Regions from separate parts of the Streptomyces sp. NPDC031670 genome, predicted to be linked through region 2. Evidence: predicted binding sites of a transcription regulator. Region 2 holds the regulator's gene; the other holds the start of a gene.
What was found. Region 2 encodes HrcA, which represses chaperone genes, less so after heat shock. Its sites were predicted from a motif close to TTNGCACTCNGNNNNNCNGAGTGCNAA; they were not measured.
Positions count from the first base shown of each region.

Region 1: a site for HrcA is predicted at 2,242-2,268, ahead of groES (co-chaperone GroES). Genes of this name have one in related genera too.

Region 1 covers NZ_JBVILC010000010.1:108,330-117,390, forward strand. Annotated here, with positions in the region: gene ACZ5ID_RS20400 (THUMP-like domain-containing protein) at 1-891, opposite strand, end outside; gene ACZ5ID_RS20405 (polysaccharide deacetylase family protein) at 984-1,916, shown strand; gene ACZ5ID_RS20410 (hypothetical protein) at 1,913-2,221, shown strand; gene groES (co-chaperone GroES) at 2,368-2,676, shown strand; gene groL (chaperonin GroEL) at 2,791-4,419, shown strand; gene ACZ5ID_RS20425 (hydroxyacid dehydrogenase) at 4,506-5,534, opposite strand; gene ACZ5ID_RS20430 (SDR family NAD(P)-dependent oxidoreductase) at 5,844-6,617, opposite strand; gene ACZ5ID_RS20435 (MOSC domain-containing protein) at 6,668-7,348, opposite strand; gene ACZ5ID_RS20440 (LysR family transcriptional regulator) at 7,430-8,326, shown strand; gene ACZ5ID_RS20445 (WhiB family transcriptional regulator) at 8,527-8,853, opposite strand.
Region 2 covers NZ_JBVILC010000022.1:74,421-83,481, reverse strand. Annotated here, with positions in the region: gene ACZ5ID_RS30540 (ribonuclease Z) at 1-406, opposite strand, end outside; gene ACZ5ID_RS30535 (histidine triad nucleotide-binding protein) at 430-789, opposite strand; gene ACZ5ID_RS30530 (hypothetical protein) at 892-1,428, opposite strand; gene ACZ5ID_RS30525 (16S rRNA (uracil(1498)-N(3))-methyltransferase) at 1,543-2,295, opposite strand; gene ACZ5ID_RS30520 (nitronate monooxygenase) at 2,306-3,382, opposite strand; gene dnaJ (molecular chaperone DnaJ) at 3,555-4,691, opposite strand; gene hrcA (heat-inducible transcriptional repressor HrcA) at 4,692-5,708, opposite strand; gene ACZ5ID_RS30505 (MBL fold metallo-hydrolase) at 5,887-6,609, shown strand; gene ACZ5ID_RS30500 (DUF3097 domain-containing protein) at 6,657-7,475, shown strand; gene hemW (radical SAM family heme chaperone HemW) at 7,830-9,061, opposite strand, start outside.

The DNA of each region.
Region 1 (9,061 bases), on a different contig from region 2:
GTCGGCCACCAGATGGGCCCGGATGACGGCGCCGTCCGGCTCGTGGAGGTAGCGCCCCACGGGGCCGACCGGGGGCGGCGGGAGCGGGGCGGAGGCCCGGAGCGTGGCCTCGGCGGGCAGGAGCGTGGCGCGGACCGCGCCCGGGGTGCGGGTGTGCTGGGGGGCGTGCGCCTGCCCGAACCAGAGCACCGCCTCCTTCACATCGCCCCCGTCCGAGATCCACTCCGCCTCGGCCTGCGGCGGGAGCGACTCGTGCGGGATGCCGGGGGCGATCTTCAGGGCGGCGAGCGGTGCCTTCAGGGCCGCGCCGACCGCCCAGGACAGCGGCGGCGAGTAGGCCTCCGGGTCGAAGACGCGCCCGCGTCCGCCGCGCCGCGCCGGGTCCACGAACACCGCGTCCCACCCCGAGGTGTCCACCTCCGTCACATCCGCGCACCGCACCTCGATCAGCTCCGTCAGGCCCAGCGCCGCCGCGTTCGCGCGGGCCACCTCGGCCGTCAGCTCGTCGCGGTCCACCGCGAGGACGGAGATGCCCGCGCGGGCGAGGGCCAGCGCGTCCCCGCCGATGCCGCAGCACAGGTCGGCCACGCCGCGGACCCCCTGGGCGGCGAAGACACGGGCCCGGTAGGCGGCCACCGACGCACGCGTGGACTGCTCGACGCCGTTGGGCGTGAAGAACATCCGGTACGCGTCGTCCGCGCCGAACTTCGCCACCGCGCGCTGCCGCAGCCGCGCCTGGCCGAGGGCGGCCGAGACCAGCTCCGGGGCATGGCTGCGGCGCAGCCGGGTCGCCACCGCCAGCTCCTGGGCCGGGTCGTGGTCGCGCAGCGAGTCCAGCAGGCCCGTGCCCTCGGGGGTGAGCAGGGCGCGGAAGGCGTCGAGGTCGTTCATCCGCCCCATTGTGGGCCAGGCGGGGGACGGCGTGCGCCCGGTGGCGGGTGTCGTCTGCGGTATACCGCCCCGCACTGACAGGATGCGGCGGCATGCAGCTTGTACGACAAAAGGAAGAAAATGGGCGCGCCCTGACGAAAGCCCCCTTCGTTCTCGCCGGACTCCTCGTCGCCGCGCTCGCCGGCGGGTGCGCCACCGGGAACGTCCACGGCGGCGGGCGCGGCAGCAAGGCCGCCGCCGGGCCGCAGGCCTACGACAGCGACGCCGCCCGCGCCCTCGCCGGCTACTCCGGCCACCTCAAGGAGGAGCAGGCCGCCCGGGTGTCCGCCGCCAGGAGGTGGAGGCTGGCCAAGGTGCCGCTGACCCCGCCCGCCCCGCCCGCCGTCAAACCGGAGATCACCAACCGGCCCGGCTTCGAGACCGACGGCGGCGACTCGCTGCCGCCCGTCTTCACGACCGTGCCCACCAAGGACCGGATCGTCTTCCTGACCATCGACGACGGCGCCGAGAAGGATCCCAAACTGCTGAAGATGATGCGGGACCTGCGCATCCCCTACAGCGCCTTCCTCAGCGACTACCTCGTCCGCACCGACTACCCGTACTTCAAGCGCATGCAGGGCCTGGGTGTCACGCTCAACAACCACACGCTCAACCACCGCTATCTGCCCGCGCTCTCCTACGAAGAGCAGCGGCACGAGATCTGCGACCAGCAGGACAAGATCGGCAAGTGGGCGGGCAAGCGGCCCCGGCTCTTCCGGCCGCCGTACGGCAACTACAACGAGGACACCCTGCGCGCGGCCCAGTCCTGCGGGATCAAGGCGGTGCCGCTGTGGGCGGCGGAGGCGTTCCCCGACCACATGGAGTGGCGCGAGTGGGACCGCGACCTGCACCCCGGCGACATCGTGCTCACGCACTTCCGGGGGCGCGAGGACTGGAAGGGCACGATGCCCGACATGATCCGGCAGGTCATGAAGGTCATCACCGACAAGGGGTACGCGGTGGCCAGGCTGGAGGACTACGTATGACCCGCGCGCACCGGCCGCCGGGCGGTCCGCTGACCGGTCTGCTGGCGGTCGGTGCGCTGATGGTGGCGCTGTTCGCGGCGGGCTGTGAGCGCCCCGCCGCCCCGATCGAACGGCTCGGCCGCATGGCGGCGACGAAGGTGACCGACGCCCGGCGCGGCTTCCCGCACCCCGGCGCGCCGCCGGGCCGCAGCCCCTGGCACGTCCACCCCGACGCGCTGCGCACCCCGCCCGCGCCCGGCCCGGCGGCCCCGTCCCGGACCCCGCCACGCCCCCTCTGCTTGGCACTCCGCTTGACCGAGTGCTAACCGCCGTCCTAGTCTCGCTTCTGGCACTCCCCACCGGAGAGTGCCAACACAGCGACGGGCAGGTCCGGCACCCGCGACGACGGATCCACCTGGTCGCCACCTCAGACAGTTAACCCCGTGAGATCTCCGAAGGGGGAGGTCGGATCGTGACGACCGCCAGCTCCAAGGTTGCCATCAAGCCGCTCGAGGACCGCATTGTGGTCCAGCCGCTCGACGCCGAGCAGACCACGGCCTCCGGCCTGGTCATTCCGGACACGGCCAAGGAGAAGCCCCAGGAGGGCGTCGTCCTGGCCGTGGGCCCGGGCCGGATCGAGGACGGCAAGCGCGTCGAACTCGACGTCGCCGTCGGTGACGTCGTGCTCTACAGCAAGTACGGCGGCACCGAGGTGAAGTACAACGGTGACGAGTACCTCGTCCTCTCGGCTCGCGACGTGCTCGCGATCATCGAGAAGTAATTCACCTCGAAGCGAATGCTTCTGAGCTGCGCCCCTGGCCACCCTGCTGACAGCCGGGCGGCGAGGGGCGCAGTTTTCGTATCACCAAGTTTCCGAGAGGGCTGAACCGCTCCCATGGCGAAGATCCTGAAGTTCGACGAGGACGCCCGTCGCGCCCTTGAGCGCGGCGTCAACAAGCTTGCCGACACGGTGAAGGTGACGATCGGCCCCAAGGGCCGCAACGTCGTCATCGACAAGAAGTTCGGCGCCCCCACCATCACCAACGACGGTGTCACCATCGCGCGCGAGGTCGAGCTCGACGACCCGTACGAGAACCTGGGCGCCCAGCTCGTGAAGGAGGTGGCGACCAAGACCAACGACATCGCGGGTGACGGCACCACCACCGCCACCGTGCTGGCCCAGGCGCTGGTCCGCGAGGGTCTGCGCAACGTCGCCGCCGGCGCCTCCCCGGCCGCCCTGAAGAAGGGCATCGACGCCGCCGTCAAGGCCGTCTCGCAGGAGCTGCTCGCCACCGCGCGTCCGATCGACGACAAGTCGGACATCGCCGCCGTGGCCGCGCTCTCCGCGCAGGACCAGCAGGTCGGTGAGCTCATCGCCGAGGCCATGGACAAGGTCGGCAAGGACGGTGTCATCACCGTCGAGGAGTCCAACACCTTCGGCCTGGAGCTGGAGTTCACCGAGGGCATGGCCTTCGACAAGGGCTACCTCTCCCCGTACATGGTCTCCGACCAGGAGCGTATGGAGGCCGTCCTCGACGACCCGTACATCCTGATCAACCAGGGCAAGATCTCCTCGATCCAGGACCTCCTGCCGCTTCTGGAGAAGGTCATCCAGGCCGGCTCCTCCAAGCCGCTCCTGATCATCGCCGAGGACGTCGAGGGTGAGGCCCTCTCCACCCTGGTCGTCAACAAGATCCGCGGCACGTTCAACGCCGTGGCCGTCAAGGCCCCGGGCTTCGGCGACCGCCGCAAGGCGATGCTCCAGGACATGGCCACCCTCACCGGTGCCACCGTCATCGCCGAGGAGGTCGGCCTCAAGCTCGACCAGGCCGGTCTGGACGTGCTGGGCTCCGCCCGCCGTGTGACCGTCACCAAGGACGACACCACGATCGTCGACGGCGGCGGCAACAGCGAGGACGTGGTCGGCCGCGTCGCGCAGATCAAGGCCGAGATCGAGTCCACGGACTCCGACTGGGACCGCGAGAAGCTCCAGGAGCGCCTCGCGAAGCTCGCCGGCGGCGTGTGCGTGATCAAGGTCGGCGCCGCCACCGAGGTGGAGCTGAAGGAGAAGAAGCACCGTCTGGAGGACGCCATCTCCGCGACCCGCGCCGCGGTCGAGGAGGGCATCGTCTCCGGTGGTGGCTCCGCGCTCGTCCACGCCGTCAAGGTCCTGGAGGGCAACCTCGGCAAGACCGGCGACGAGGCCACCGGTGTCGCGGTCGTCCGCCGCGCCGCCGTCGAGCCGCTGCGCTGGATCGCCGAGAACGCCGGCCTGGAGGGTTACGTCATCACCTCCAAGGTCGCCGAGCTCGACAAGGGCCAGGGCTTCAACGCCGCCACCGGCGAGTACGGCGACCTGGTCAAGGCCGGCGTCATCGACCCGGTCAAGGTGACGCGCTCCGCCCTGGAGAACGCCGCCTCCATCGCCTCCCTGCTGCTCACGACCGAGACCCTGGTCGTCGAGAAGCCGGCCGAGGAGGAGGCCGAGGCCGGTCACGGCCACGGTCACGGCCACAGCCACTGACGTGGTGACGCGCTGACGTCGTAAGAAGGTGAAGGCCCCCGTTCCCGCCACCGGCGGGGCGGGGGCCTTTCCCGTACGCCCGTCCGTCACGCCGAGTGGCGCAGCGCGGCCGGGTGCACCGGGTCCGCGAACGGCTTCCCCGAGGCGAACCGCTCCACCTCGTCCAGCGCCAGATCCGCCAACCGGTGCAGCTCGTTGCCGAGCGAACCGGCGATGTGCGGGGTCAGCAGGACGTTGGGCAGGTCGTACAAAGGGCTCTGGGCGCCGGGAAGTTCGGGCTCGGTGACGTCCAGTACGGCGTGCAGGCGCCCCGACAGCAGCTCGCCGAGCAGCGCGGGCCCGTCCACCAGGGAGCCGCGCGCGGTGTTGATCAGGGTCGCCCCGTCCGGCATCGCGGCCAGCTGACGGGCGCCGATCATCCGCTCGGTGGCCGGGAGCCGCGGCGCGTGGACCGAGACGACACTGCTGCGGGCGCACAGCTCGTCCAGCGGGACCGCCTCCACCCCCAGCCGGGCCGCCTCGGCCGCGTCGACGTACGGGTCGTGGAGCAGCACCCGGAAGTCGAAGGGGCGCAGCAGCTCGATCACCCGGCGGCCGATCCGGGAGGCGCCGACAAGGCCGACCGTACGGCGGTAGTTGCCGGTGCCGTCCCCCTCGCGCAGCCAGTCGTGCGGGGCGCGCAGCTCCGCGTACCGCCGGGCCGAGGCCAGCACGCGTTTGCCCGCGAAGAGGATCGCGGCCAGCGTGTACTCGGCGACCGGCAGCGCGTTGGCCGCCGCCGTCGAGGTCACCGCGATGCCCCGCTCCCAGCACGCGTCGGTGATGTGGTGCTTCACCGACCCGGCGGCGTGCACGACGGCCCGCAGCCGGGGCGCCGAGGCCAGTACCCCGGCCGTGAGCGGCGGCGCTCCCCAGCAGGTCAGCAGCACTTCGGCCTCGGCCAGCGCCGCCGCGACGGCCGGCGCGGGCGCCGGGAGTTCATGGGCGACGAGGTACGGGTCGGTCCGGGCGAGCGCGGCGAGACGGCTGCGGTGCCGGTCGGTGAGCAGCCGCTCGGCGATCCCGGGGCCCATGGCGAGGAGGACGGCGGGGCGGTTGTCAGTGGTGGGGTGCATGGTGGAACTCGGGCTCCTCACGGGGGCGTTGTCCATGGGTAACCGGCCGCGGGTCCGTCCGGTCACTTGGCGCTGCCCGCGGTGAGACCGGCCTTCCAGTGCCGCTGGAGGGCGACGAAGGCGGTGACGAGGGGGAGGAGGAAGTTGTTCCGGAAGGGCTTCACCAGGACGGGGATCAGCACCGACCAGCAGCTGTTGACCAGTCCTCCCCGGCCGGCGAGCGGACCACGGCCGAGCTCGTCCTCGACGGCGGCCCCGACCGGGGCGCGCGTCCCGGCCCCGGTCCCGCGCCCACGGAAGGCCGGCCGCTCACTGCGGGCCGTACTTGCGGCCCGTCCGCGAGGTGACCCCGCCCAGCAGTCCGCGCGGGGCCAGCTTCACCACACCCATGAGCGCCTTGTAGCGCGGGTCCGGGATCGACAGCGTCTTCCCGCGCGCGAGGTCGGAGAGCGCGGTCGACACCAGCTTGTCGGCATCCAGCCACATCCAGTTGGGGATGTTGTCGGTGCCCATCCCGGCCCGCTGGTGGAACTCCGTCCGTACGAAGCCGGGGCACAGCGCCATCAGCCGCACCCCCGATCCGGCCAGGTCGCGCGCCGCGCCCTGGGTGAACTGCACGACCCACGCCTTGGACGCGCCATAGGTGCCGCGCGGCACGAACGCGGCGACCGAGGCGACGTTGACGACCCCGCCGCGCCCGCGCTCGCGCATGCCCCCAGTCGCGGCCGACGTCAGCCGCAGCACCGCCTCGATGTGCACCTTCAGCATCTTGAGCTCGTCGTCCATGGACACGTCCAGGTAGCGGCCCTTGTTGCCGAACCCGGCGTTGTTCACCAGCAGGTCGACCGGCTTGCGGCGCTCCGCGAGCCGGGCCTCGACCGACGCGATGCCGTCCTCCGCGGACAGGTCGGCGACCAGCACCTCGACCTCCACGCCGTGCCGGTCGTGCAGCTCGGTGGCCTGCTCCCGCAGCCGCTTGCCGTCGCGGGCCACCACCACCAGATCGTGCCCGTCCCTGGCCAGCCGCCGCGCGAAGGCGGCCCCGATCCCCGCGGTGGCTCCCGTAATCAGTGCAGTCGTCATAGGCGCACGTTAACGTCCCGCGTGTGTCAGCGGTGTGACGGCCCGTGCGCTCAGGAGACCGGCCGGGCGGCCCGCCGCTCCAGGTACCTGCGTACGGCCTCGTGGTCCTCCGCGGGCATCGCCTCGCCCGCCGCCGACGTGCGCGGCAGCAGCTCCCGCTCGGTGGTGAACGCCCGGAACCAGAAGGCCACCGACACCTCGTGCACGGGCCGGTGGACGACCTCGATCGCGTCGCCCGCGCGTATCTCGCCCTCCTCGATCACCCGCAGATACGCACCGGGGGCGCCCGCCCGTGTGAACCGCCTGACCCACCCCTGCTCGCCCAGGGTGCCCGCGAACGTACGGCAGGGAATGCGCGCGCGGGACACCTCCAGGACCACGTCCGGGCCGATCCGCCAGCGCTCGCCGATCCGGGCGTCACTGACGTCCACCCCGCTGGTGGTGAGGTTCTCGCCGAAGATCCCGCCGGGCAGCTCGCGGCCCAGCTCCTTCTCCCAGGCGTCGAGATCCTCGCGCGCGTAGGCGTAGACCGCCTGGTGCTCGCCTCCGTGGTGGCGCTGGTCGCACACGTCGTCGCCCGCGACACCGCTGGCGCCCACACCCCTGGGGCCCGGCCGGAAGATCCCCACCGCGCCCTCCACCGGCCGCTTGCCGATGCCCGTGAGGCCACCCTCGGCATCGGTGTACTCGACGACCCTGGCGCGGCCCACGTTGACAGACAGAAGCTTCATGGCGCGCACGCTAACCCGAGCTCTCTCAAAGCAGCTACTCAATATGCCGCGTTACCCCCAAGTACCCCTTATGCTCGTAAAGTGATCGAGGCCCGTCATCTCCGTGTCCTGCGCGCCGTCGCCGCCACCGGCTCCTTCTCGGCCGCCGCGCGCGAGCTCGGCTGCACCCAGCCCGCCGTCAGCCAGCAGATGAAGGCCCTCGAAGCGTCCGCCGGTACCCCGCTGCTGATCCGCACCGGCCGTGAGACCCGGCTCACCCAGGCCGGCGAGGTCCTGGTGCGCCACGCCTCCGGCATCCTCGCGGGCCTGACCGCCGCCGAGGAGGAGGTCGCGGCCATCGCGGGTCTGCGCGCGGGCCGGGTCCGGCTCGTCTCCTTCCCCAGCGGCTCGTCCACCCTGGTGCCCAGCGCCCTGGCCGCGCTGCGCGCCGCCCATCCCGGCACCCGTGTCTCCCTGGTCGAGGCCGAGCCGCCGCGCTCGGTGGAGATGCTGCGCGACGGCGACTGCGACATCGCGCTGGCCTTCCGGTACGGGGCGGCCACCGCGGAGGAGTGGGACGACCTGGTCGTGCGCCCGCTGCTGATCGACCGCCTGGTCGGCCTGGTCCCCGACGGCCACCGGCTGGCCGGCGGCGGCACGGTCGACATCCGTGAGCTGGCCGACGAGCCGTGGATCGCGGGCTGTCCGCGCTGCCGGCGTCAGCTCGTCGAGGTCTGCGAGGAGGCCGGCTTCACCCCGCGCATCGACTTCGCGACCGACGACTACCCGGCGGTGATCGGGCTGGTCGGGGCCGGCCTCGGGGTCGCGGTGCTGCCGGAGCTGGCGATCTCCTCGGTACGCCCCAAGGGCGCCCGGACGGTCACGGTGGAGCCCGCCGTCGAGCGCGAGATCGTCGCGCTCACCCTGCCCGACCTGGCCCGGGTCCCGGCCGTCGCGGCCACCCTGGACGAGCTGGCGGGAGCCGCCGCCCGCACCTGAGCTTCGGGGCGCCCGGAAGCGCGGCACCGGCGCGGGGCGCACGCCACCCGCGCGGGACACCGCCCCTCAGGTGTGCCACCGCGCCGCGCGCTGCCCGCCGGAACCCGGCGCCACCGGTCGGTGGTGCGTCGGCGGTGTACTGCCCGGGGCTGCGCCATCCGGCGCAGGAACGTTTCTGCGAAAGTGGGTGCGGCCCGGTGCTAGCCGTGCCCCCGGTCGCCCCCCGCGCCCGTCGCCGTCACCAGCCGGTTGCGCGCCCTGCCCATCAGCTCCTCGCGCTCGTCCTCGGTGAGTCCGCCCCACACCCCGTAGGGCTCACGGACCGCCAGGGCGTGGGCGGCGCACTGGGCGCGTACCGGGCAGCGCATGCACACCTCTTTCGCCGAGTTCTCGCGCGCACTCCTGGCCGCGCCGCGTTCGCCCTCCGGGTGGAAGAAGAGGGAGCTGTCGACCCCGCGGCATGCGGCGAGGAGCTGCCAGTCCCACAGATCGGCGTTCGGTCCGGGAAGGCGGGAGAAATCTGCCATTGCTCATATCCCCTTGAAGCCGTGCCTGAGGTGGATGGGCCGGGTACCCCGGATCACTGGGGTGTACCGACGAACGTACATCTACGGTGTAAGTAGATGTAAATATGACTCATTGCGAATCTAGCCACAGACACCAGAAAAAGGGAAGAAAAGCCGCTAAATGGGGCATACCTCCAAGCGAACGACGGGCGACCCGCGATGCGCGCCC
Region 2 (9,061 bases):
CGAGTGTGTACGCGCCGGTCGCCGCCGCCACCGCGTGCTCGCCCTCGACCGGGACCTGCGCCAGCTCGACCGTCTCGCGGTAGGCCGTCGCGTACCGCAGCCGGTCGAAGAAGTGCCGGCCGCTCGCCGGGTAGTGCGCGGTGACCGGGTGCGGCACCCGGTCGAGGTTGATCCGCTGGATCACCCCGGCGAGCCCCAGGGAGTGGTCGCCGTGGAAGTGCGTGACGCAGATCCGGTTGACGTCGTGCGCGGCCACGCCGGCCCTCAGCATCTGCCGCTGGGTGCCCTCGCCGGGGTCGAAGAGGATGCCCTCGCCGTCCCAGCGCAGCAGATAGCCGTTGTGGTTGCGGTGCCGGGTCGGGACCTGGCTGGCGGTGCCGAGCACCACGAGTTCACGTACGGACAACAGGGGTTACCGGTCCCGTCCCGCTATCCCGGCGGCCACTGCAGACCACGGCCGCCCAGCACATGGGCGTGCGCGTGGAAGACCGTCTGGCCCGCGCCGCTGCCGGTGTTGAAGACGATCCGGTACCCGCTGCCGTCGATCTTCTCGGCGGCGGCGATCTCCCCGGCCTCGCGCAGCAGGTCGGCGGCGACCGCCGGCTCGGCGGCGGCGAGGGAGGCCGCGTCGGGATGGTGGACGCGGGGGATGACCAGGACGTGCGTCGGCGCCTGGGGGTTGATGTCGCGGAACGCCACGACGGTCTCGGTCTCCCGGACGACGGTCGCCGGGACGTCCCCCGAGACGATCTTGCAGAACAGGCAGTCCGCCTGCGGCTCTCCGGCCACGGTCCTGAGCTCCTCGGTCGCGGTGGGAACAATCGATCAGTCAGCAGCATGCTACTGACGTCTGCCCACCGGACCCCACTCGCCCCGGCGCCGCCCGCCCCGTCACTTGCCCTGGAAGGTCTCCGTCACGGTCACCGTGACCGTCACCGTAGGACGGGGGCCCGGCTTTCCCGGCTTCCCCGGGGGTCTGGGGGTGCTCCTGGTGGGCGGCGGCGCGTCGCAGTCGCCCAGGACGCTCGCGTGGAAGACCGTGCGGTCCGCGACCTTCGCCGTCAGATCGCCCCGTACGCAGCGGTCCTCGCGCTCCTCCGTCACCTTGCCCGCGACGGAGATCTTCTTGTTGTCGTCGGTACGGCCCCGGCAGTCGACCGTGGCGACCGTGCGGGTCGAGGCGGCCGAGGGCGTACGGGTCGAGCCGCCGTCGACCTTCGCGGTGCAGGTCAGATACCGCACCTTGAAGCCGTCGTGCTCCAGCCTGCTCGTCGCGACCTTGTCGGTGGTCACCGAGACGGTGACCGAGCTCATGCCGCCCACCGGGTCGCAGGCCGCGGCCCCGGCCGCCGCTCCGGCGGCCAGGCCGAGCGCGGCGAGCGCGCGCCGGTGGCGCAGCGGCCACGTGACGTATCTCCTTGCCCCCATACGTGCCAGCGTCCCACCCCCGCGCCGGACGCGGTAGACGGCTTTACGACGTCAACCGGCCGGCAGGGGGCGACGGCTGGACACCGGCGTGCGGTCGGCCGCCCGCCGGCGGCGTCACGACCAGCGGCCGGTGCGCCCCATCAGCAGCGCCGCCGCCGCCGTGCCCGCCGTGGAGGTGCGCAGCACGCTCGGGCCGAGCCGGTACGGCTTGGCGCCCGCCTCGGCGAACGCCGCCAACTCTTCGGGCGACACGCCCCCTTCGGGGCCCACCACCAGGACGATCTCCCCCCGCGCGGGCAGCTCGGCCGTGGCCAGCGGCTCGCTGGAAGCCTCCCGGTCCTCGTGCAGGACGGCGGCGAAATCAGCCGTGGCCAAAAACGCGACAACCTGCTTGGTCGTCATCGCGTCCCGTACCTCCGGGAACCGCACCCGGCGCGACTGCTTGCCCGACTCCCGGGCCGTGGCGCGCCACTTGGCGAGCGACTTGGCGCCCCGGTCGCCCTTCCACTGCGTGATGCAGCGCGAGGCCTGCCACGGCACCACGGCGTCGACGCCGGTCTCGGTCATCGTCTCGACCGCGACCTCGCCCCGGTCGCCCTTGGGCAGCGCCTGGACGACGGTGATGCGCGGCTGCGGCTGCGGCTCCTCGCTCAGCGAGTCGAGCCGGACGACCAGCCGGTCCTTGCCCTCGGTCTCCAGGACCACGCACTCCGCCCAGGTGCCGAGGCCGTCGGTGAGGACGACGTCCTCGCCGGGCGTGAGCCGCTTCACGGAGACGGCGTGCCTGCCCTCGGGGCCGTCCAGGACGTACCGGCCGCCCGGCCCGGACTCGGTGAAACGGTCGACGACGAAGACCGGGGCGGTCATGACGTGCTCCTCATGTGTTTCGGTTTCTCGCCGCGGCGGCCAGCGTGGCCAGCGACGCGTCCATTTCCTCCGCCAGGACCCCCACCAGCTGTCCGGCGGGCAGTGCCCGTGCCAGCCGGTGCCCCTGCCCCGCCCACAGCGCCATGCCCTGGGCGTCGCCGGCCGCCGCGGCGGCCCGCCGCAGCCCGGCGGTGATCTGGTGCACCTGGGGGTAGGCGGCCGGGGCGTACGGCCCGTGCTCGCGCATGAACCGGTTGACCAGGCCGCGGGCCGGGCGTCCGGAGAACGCCCGCGTCAGCTCCGTACGGACGAAGAGGGGGTTGGTCAGGGCCTGCTTGTGCAGGGCGTGCGCGCCGGACTCCGGGCAGGCCAGGAACGCCGTACCGAGCTGCGCCGCGTCCGCGCCCGCCGCGAGCACCGCCGCGATCTGGGCGCCGCGCATCAGGCCGCCGGCCGCGACGATCGGCAGCGTCACGCTCTCGCGGACCTGGGTGATCAGCGTCAGCAGCCCGAGCCCCGAGCCGTCGGCCTGGGGGTCGTCGCGGTGCGTCGACTGGTGGCCGCCGGCCTCTGTCCCCTGGACGCAGACGGCGTCGGCCCCGGCGACCTGGGCGGCCAGCGCCTCGTCGGGGGTGGTCACGGTGACGACGGTGTACGTGCCGAGGGCGGCGAACGCGGCGAGCACCTCGCGCTCGGGGCAGCCGAAGGTGAACGAGACGGCCGCGACGGGGTCCTCGCGCAGGATGGCCAGCTTGGCCTCGTAGCCGTCGTCGCCGCCGGAGTCGGCGTCGCCGAGCGGCGTCTCGTACCAGGTGGCCTCGCCCGCGAGCTGGTTGCGGTACACCTCGATGACGGCCGGGTCGGTGTGCGGCGGCTGCGGCATGAACAGGTTGACCCCGAAGGGGCGCCCGGTGAGCCCGCGCAGCTGCTTGATCTCCTGGTACATGCCGTCGGCCGTCTTGTACCCGGCGGCCAGGAACCCGAGTCCGCCGGCCTCGCAGACCGCGGCGGCAAGGCCGGGGGCGGAGACGCCACCGGCCATGGGAGCCTGCACGATCGGATACCGGCAGAGATCGGTCAAAGCCATGCCCGCATCGTGCCACGGGCCCGCCCAGGCACCGAATCGCCCCGGCCCACCGAAGGCTTCGCCCCCGGGCCCTTTTCATCTGCGGGCCGAACAGGGGCGCGGGGAACTGCGCGACCAGCCCCCACGCACCCGCAGCCGAACCGCGAGCCGAGGCCCCCCGAGAGGGAACCCCTCACCGGCCGTTGAACGCGTCCTTCAGCCGGGAGAACAGGCCCTGCTGCCCTGGCTGGAACTGACCCGTCGGGCGTTCCTCGCCGCGCAGCTTCGCCAGCTGGCGCAGCAGGTCCTCCTGCTGGGGGTCCAGCTTCGTCGGCGTCATGACCTCGACGTGGACGATCAGATCACCCCGCCCGCCGCCCCGCAGATGCGTCACACCGCGCGCGTGCAGCGGGATGGACTGGCCCGACTGCGTGCCGGGACGGATGTCCACCTCCTCCATGCCGTCCAGCGTCTGCAGCGGCACCTTCGTGCCGAGCGACGCCGCCGTCATGGGGATCGTCACCGTGCAGTGCAGATCGTCGCCACGACGCTGGAAGACGTCGTGGTTGAGCTCGTGGATCTCCACGTACAGATCACCGGCGGGGCCGCCGCCGGGGCCGACCTCGCCCTCGCCCGCGAGCTGGATCCGGGTGCCGTTGTCGACACCGGCCGGGATCTTGACCGTGAGCGTACGGCGCGAGCGGATGCGGCCGTCACCGGCGCACTCCGGGCACGGCGTGGGCACGACGGTCCCGAAGCCCTGGCACTGGGGGCAGGGGCGGGAGGTCATGACCTGGCCGAGGAAGGAGCGGGTGACCTGGGAGACCTCGCCACGGCCGCGGCACATGTCACACGTCTGCGCCGAGGTGCCGGGTGCGGCGCCCTCGCCCGAGCAGGTCGTACAGACGACCGCCGTGTCGACCTGGATGTCCTTGGTCGTACCGAAGGCCGCCTCGTTGAGGTCGATCTCCAGCCGGATCATGGCGTCCTGGCCGCGACGGGTGCGCGAACGGGGCCCGCGCTGCGCCGCGTTGCCGAAGAACGCGTCCATGATGTCCGAGAAGTTCCCGAAGCCGCCCGCGCCGAAGCCGCCGGCGCCACCGCCGCCGGAGGACGACAGGGGGTCCCCGCCGAGGTCGTAGACCTGCTTCTTCTGCGGGTCCGAGAGGACCTCGTAGGCGGCGTTGATCTCCTTGAAGCGCTCCTGCGTCTTCGGGTCCGGATTCACATCCGGGTGGAGTTCACGCGCCAGGCGCCGGAACGCCTTCTTGATCTCGTCCTGCGATGCATCGCGGCGTACGCCCAGTACGGCGTAGTAGTCCGTGGCCACTTACGACTCCGCCAGGATCTGTCCGACGTAACGTGCCACTGCGCGTACCGCTCCCATCGTTCCGGGGTAATCCATGCGGGTCGGTCCGACCACGCCGAGTTTCGCGACGGCTTCGCCGCCCGAACCGTAGCCGACCGAGACGACGGACGTGGAGTTCAGTCCTTCGTGGGCGTTCTCATGCCCGATTCGTACGGTCATGCCCGATTCTTTGGCCTCGCCGAGCAGCTTGAGGAGCACGACCTGCTCCTCCAGCGCCTCCAGCACCGGCCGGATGGTCAGGGGGAAGTCGTGTCCGAAGCGGGTGAGATTGGCGGTGCCGCCGATCATCAGCCGCTCCTCGGTCTCCTCCACCAGGGTTTCGAGCAGGGTGGCGAGCACCGTCGAAACGGTTCCTCGGTCCTCCGGCTCGAAGGATTCCGGGAGATCCTGCACCAGCTGCGGGACGTCCGCGAAGCGGCGCCCCACCACCCGGCTGTTGAGCCGGGCCCGCAGATCCGCCAGTGAGGTCTCGCCGAACGGCGCCGGGCAGTCGACCATCCGCTGCTCGACCCGCCCGGTGTCCGTGATGAGCACCAGCATCAGCCGGGCCGGTGCCAGCGACAGCAGCTCCACGTGCCGCACGGTGGACCGTGTCAGCGACGGGTACTGCACGACGGCGACCTGCCGGGTCAGCTGCGCCAGCAGCCGCACCGTGCGCGCCACCACGTCGTCGAGGTCGACGGCGCCGTCCAGGAAGTTCTGGATGGCGCGCCGCTCCGGCGACGACAGCGGCTTGACGCCCGCGAGCCGGTCGACGAACAGCCGGTAGCCCTTGTCCGTGGGGATACGGCCGGCGCTGGTGTGGGGCTGGGCGATGAAGCCCTCCTCCTCCAGCACGGCCATGTCGTTGCGCACGGTCGCCGGCGAGACGCCCAGCTTGTGCCGCTCGGTCAGGGCCTTCGAGCCCACCGGCTCCTCGGTCCCGACGTAGTCCTGGACGATCGCGCGCAGGACTTCGAGTCTGCGTTCACTGAGCACCGCGCACACCTCCAGCTGTCGTCCCTGGGCGCTCTGTCCTGGCACTCTGCGCGTTCGAGTGCCAGCGATCCCCGGCCAGTGTACGGCCGACCGGTACACCCCTAGCAAGGGCGGGCGCCCATGACGCTCGCGGCGCGCTCGAACACCGCCCCCGGCCGCCCCGGGATAGCGTCACGTCATGGACGTCCGTTGGGAAGAGTTCGGCTGGGAGCGGCTGGGCGACGGCGTGGGCCGCCGCCGGCTGCCGGGGTGGGACGCGACGGCGGGCCTGGTCGCGGGCGAGGACGCGGTCCTGCTGTACGACACGGGCTCGACCGTGCGCGAGGGCGCCGAGCTGCGCGCCCAGGCGCAGGCGCTGCTCGGGCGCCGGGTGACGCATATCGCACTCAGCCATCCCCACTTCGACCATGTGCTCGGCACGGCCGCGTTCTCGGGGGCCCAGGTGTACGGGGCGGTGGGGATCGACCGGGTCCTGGACGGGGACGCCCTGCGGACCGACGCCGTCGCGCACGGCGTGCCGGCCGCGCGGGCCGCCGAGGCGGCGGACCTGCTGGTGCGCCCGCAGCACTTCGTGTCGGGCGAATGGACGCTGGAGCTGGGCGGGCGGCAGGTGCTGCTGGCGAACGTGGGCCCCGGGCACACCGGCCACGACCTGGCCCTGCTGGTCCCCGGCACCCCCGGCTCGCCCGAGATCGTCTTCTGCGGCGACCTGGTCGAGGAGTCCGGCGAGCCGCAGGCGGGACCGGACGCGGTCCGCACCCACTGGCCCGCCGCCCTCGACCGGCTGCTGGACCTGGGCGGCGAGGACGCGGTGTACGTGCCGGGGCACGGGGCGGTGGTGGACGCGGCGTTCGTACGGGCCCAGCGGGCCCGGCTCGCGGGAGAGTTCGGCGTGTCGTAACGGCGTACACCCATATGGGCACATGGACCGCCCGTATTCTCATCAGAATGCGCAGCTACAGCCCGGACCTGACTCCGCCCTGGAAGAAGGGGTCCCCGGCCCCCGAGGTGCCTGCCGAGCTCGATCTGGTCGTCGAGGAGGTGACGACCGGGTTCTGCGGGGCGGTGCTCCGCTGCGAGGCGGGGACGGTGACGCTGGAGGACCGCTTCGGCAAGCAGCGTGTGTTCCCGCTGGCGGCCCGGGGGTTCCTGCTGGAGGGGAAGGTGGTCACGCTGGTACGCCCGCCCGCGCCCACGCCCTCGCGCCCGGCGCGCACCGCCTCGGGCTCCGTGGCGGTCCCGGGGGCGCGGGCGCGGGTGGCGCGCGCGGGGCGCATCTACGTCGAGGGGCGCCATGACGCGGAGCTGGTGGAGAAGGTGTGGGGCGACGACCTCCGGATCGAGGGCGTCGTGGTCGAGTACCTGTCGGGTATCGACGACCTCCCCGCGATCGTCGCGGAGTTCGCGCCCGGCCCCGACGCGCGCCTGGGCGTCCTGGTCGACCACCTGGTCCCGGGTTCCAAGGAGTCCCGGATCGCGGCGGCGGTCACGGGTGAACACGTGCTGGTGGCCGGGCACCCCTACATCGACGTGTGGGAGGCGGTGAAGCCGGCGGCCGTGGGGATCGCGGGGTGGCCGGTGGTGCCGCGGGGCGAGGACTGGAAGACGGGGGTGTGCCGGGCGCTGGGCTGGCCGGTGAACACGGGGGCGGCGTGGCAGCGGATTCTGGCGGGGGTGCGGAGTTATCGGGACCTGGAGCCGGAGTTGCTGGGGCGGGTGGAGGAACTGATCGACTTCGTGACGGCCCCCTCCCCGCCCCTTCCTTGAACCCTCCGGGGGATGGCTCGGCCCCGGCCCTTCTTCGTCTGCGGCCCGGTGGGGGCCGGTCGCGCAGTTCCCCGCGCCCCTCAAGGAACGGGCCTGCGGCCCAGTTCCTCCCGGTCCTCGCGCCCCGGGGGCCCCGTTCCCCCCAGGGGCGCGGGGAACTGCGCGAGCAACCCACCACACACCCGCAGCCGAACACCGGGCCCCAAAGGGGCGCGGGGAACTGCGCGGCCAGGCCCCACCGAACCCGCAGCCAAAATCCAAGCCCTGAAGGGGCGCGGGGAACTGCGCGAGCAACCCACCACACACCCGCAGCCCACCACACACCCGCAGCCGAACACCGCACCCCGGGACGGGTCAGTCCACCAGATCCCGCACCACCCCGTCCGCCAGCAACCGCCCCCGCAGGGTCAGCACCGCCCGCCCCTCCCCGAACGGCCCCGCCTCCAGCAGCCCGCCCCCCAGGGCCCGCCGCGCCGCCGCCAGCCCCGCCGGTCGCAGCAGCGACAGCTCGCAGCCCTCCCGGAGCCGGAGCTCCAGCAGGATGCGCTCCACCCGGCGGTCCTCCGCCGAGAGGACCTCACGCCCAGCCCCCGGCGACCCCCCACCCGCCAGCGCCGCCGCGTACGCCCCCGGATGCTTCACGTTCCACCACCGCACGCCCCCGACGTGGCTGTGCGCCCCGGGCCCCGCGCCCCACCAGTCGGCGCCCCGCCAGTACAGCTCGTTGTGCAGACAGCGGCCCGCTTCCGTGGTGGCCCAGTTCGACACCTCGTACCAGTGGAAGCCCGCCCCGGCCAGCACCGAGTCCGCGATGAGGTAGCGGTCCGCGTGGACGTCGTCGTCGGTCATCGGGACCTCGCCCCGGCGGATCCGGCGGGCCAGCTGCGTACCCTCCTCGACGATCAGGGCGTACGCGGAGATGTGGTCGGGGCCCGCCCCCACCGCCGCCGCCAGCGTCTCGCGCCAGTCCTGGTCCGACTCGCCGGGCGTCCCGTAGATCAGATCGAGGTTGACGTGGTCGAAGCCCGCCGCCCGCGCCTCGGCGACGCACGCCTCGGGGCGGCCCGGCGTGTGCGTACGGTCGAGGATCTTCAGGACGTGCTGCTTGGCGCTCTGCATGCCGAAGGAGACCCGGTTGAAGCCGCCGGCCCGCAGCTCCTCCAGATACGCCCGGTCCACCGACTCGGGGTTCGCCTCCGTCGTCACCTCCGCGTCGTCCGCCAGGCCGAACTCCTCCCGTACCGCCGAGAGCATCCGGACCAGGTCGGCGGCGGGGAGCAGCGTCGGGGTGCCGCCGCCCACGAAGACCGTACGGACCGGGCGCGGGTCGTCGCCGAGCACCTTGCGGGCGAGCCGGATCTCCTCGGTCAGGGTGGCCGCATAGTTGTCCCGGGACGCCAGGACGCCGCCGGAGCCGCGCAGCTCGGTGGCGGTGTAGGTGTTGAAGTCGCAGTACCCGCAGCGCGTGGCGCAGTAGGGAACGTGCAGGTAGAAGCCGAGCGGTCGCTCCCGAGCGCCCTCCAGGGCGGAACCGGGCAGCGCCCCGTCCTCGGGCATGGGCTCACCATCGGGCAGTACGGAAGGCA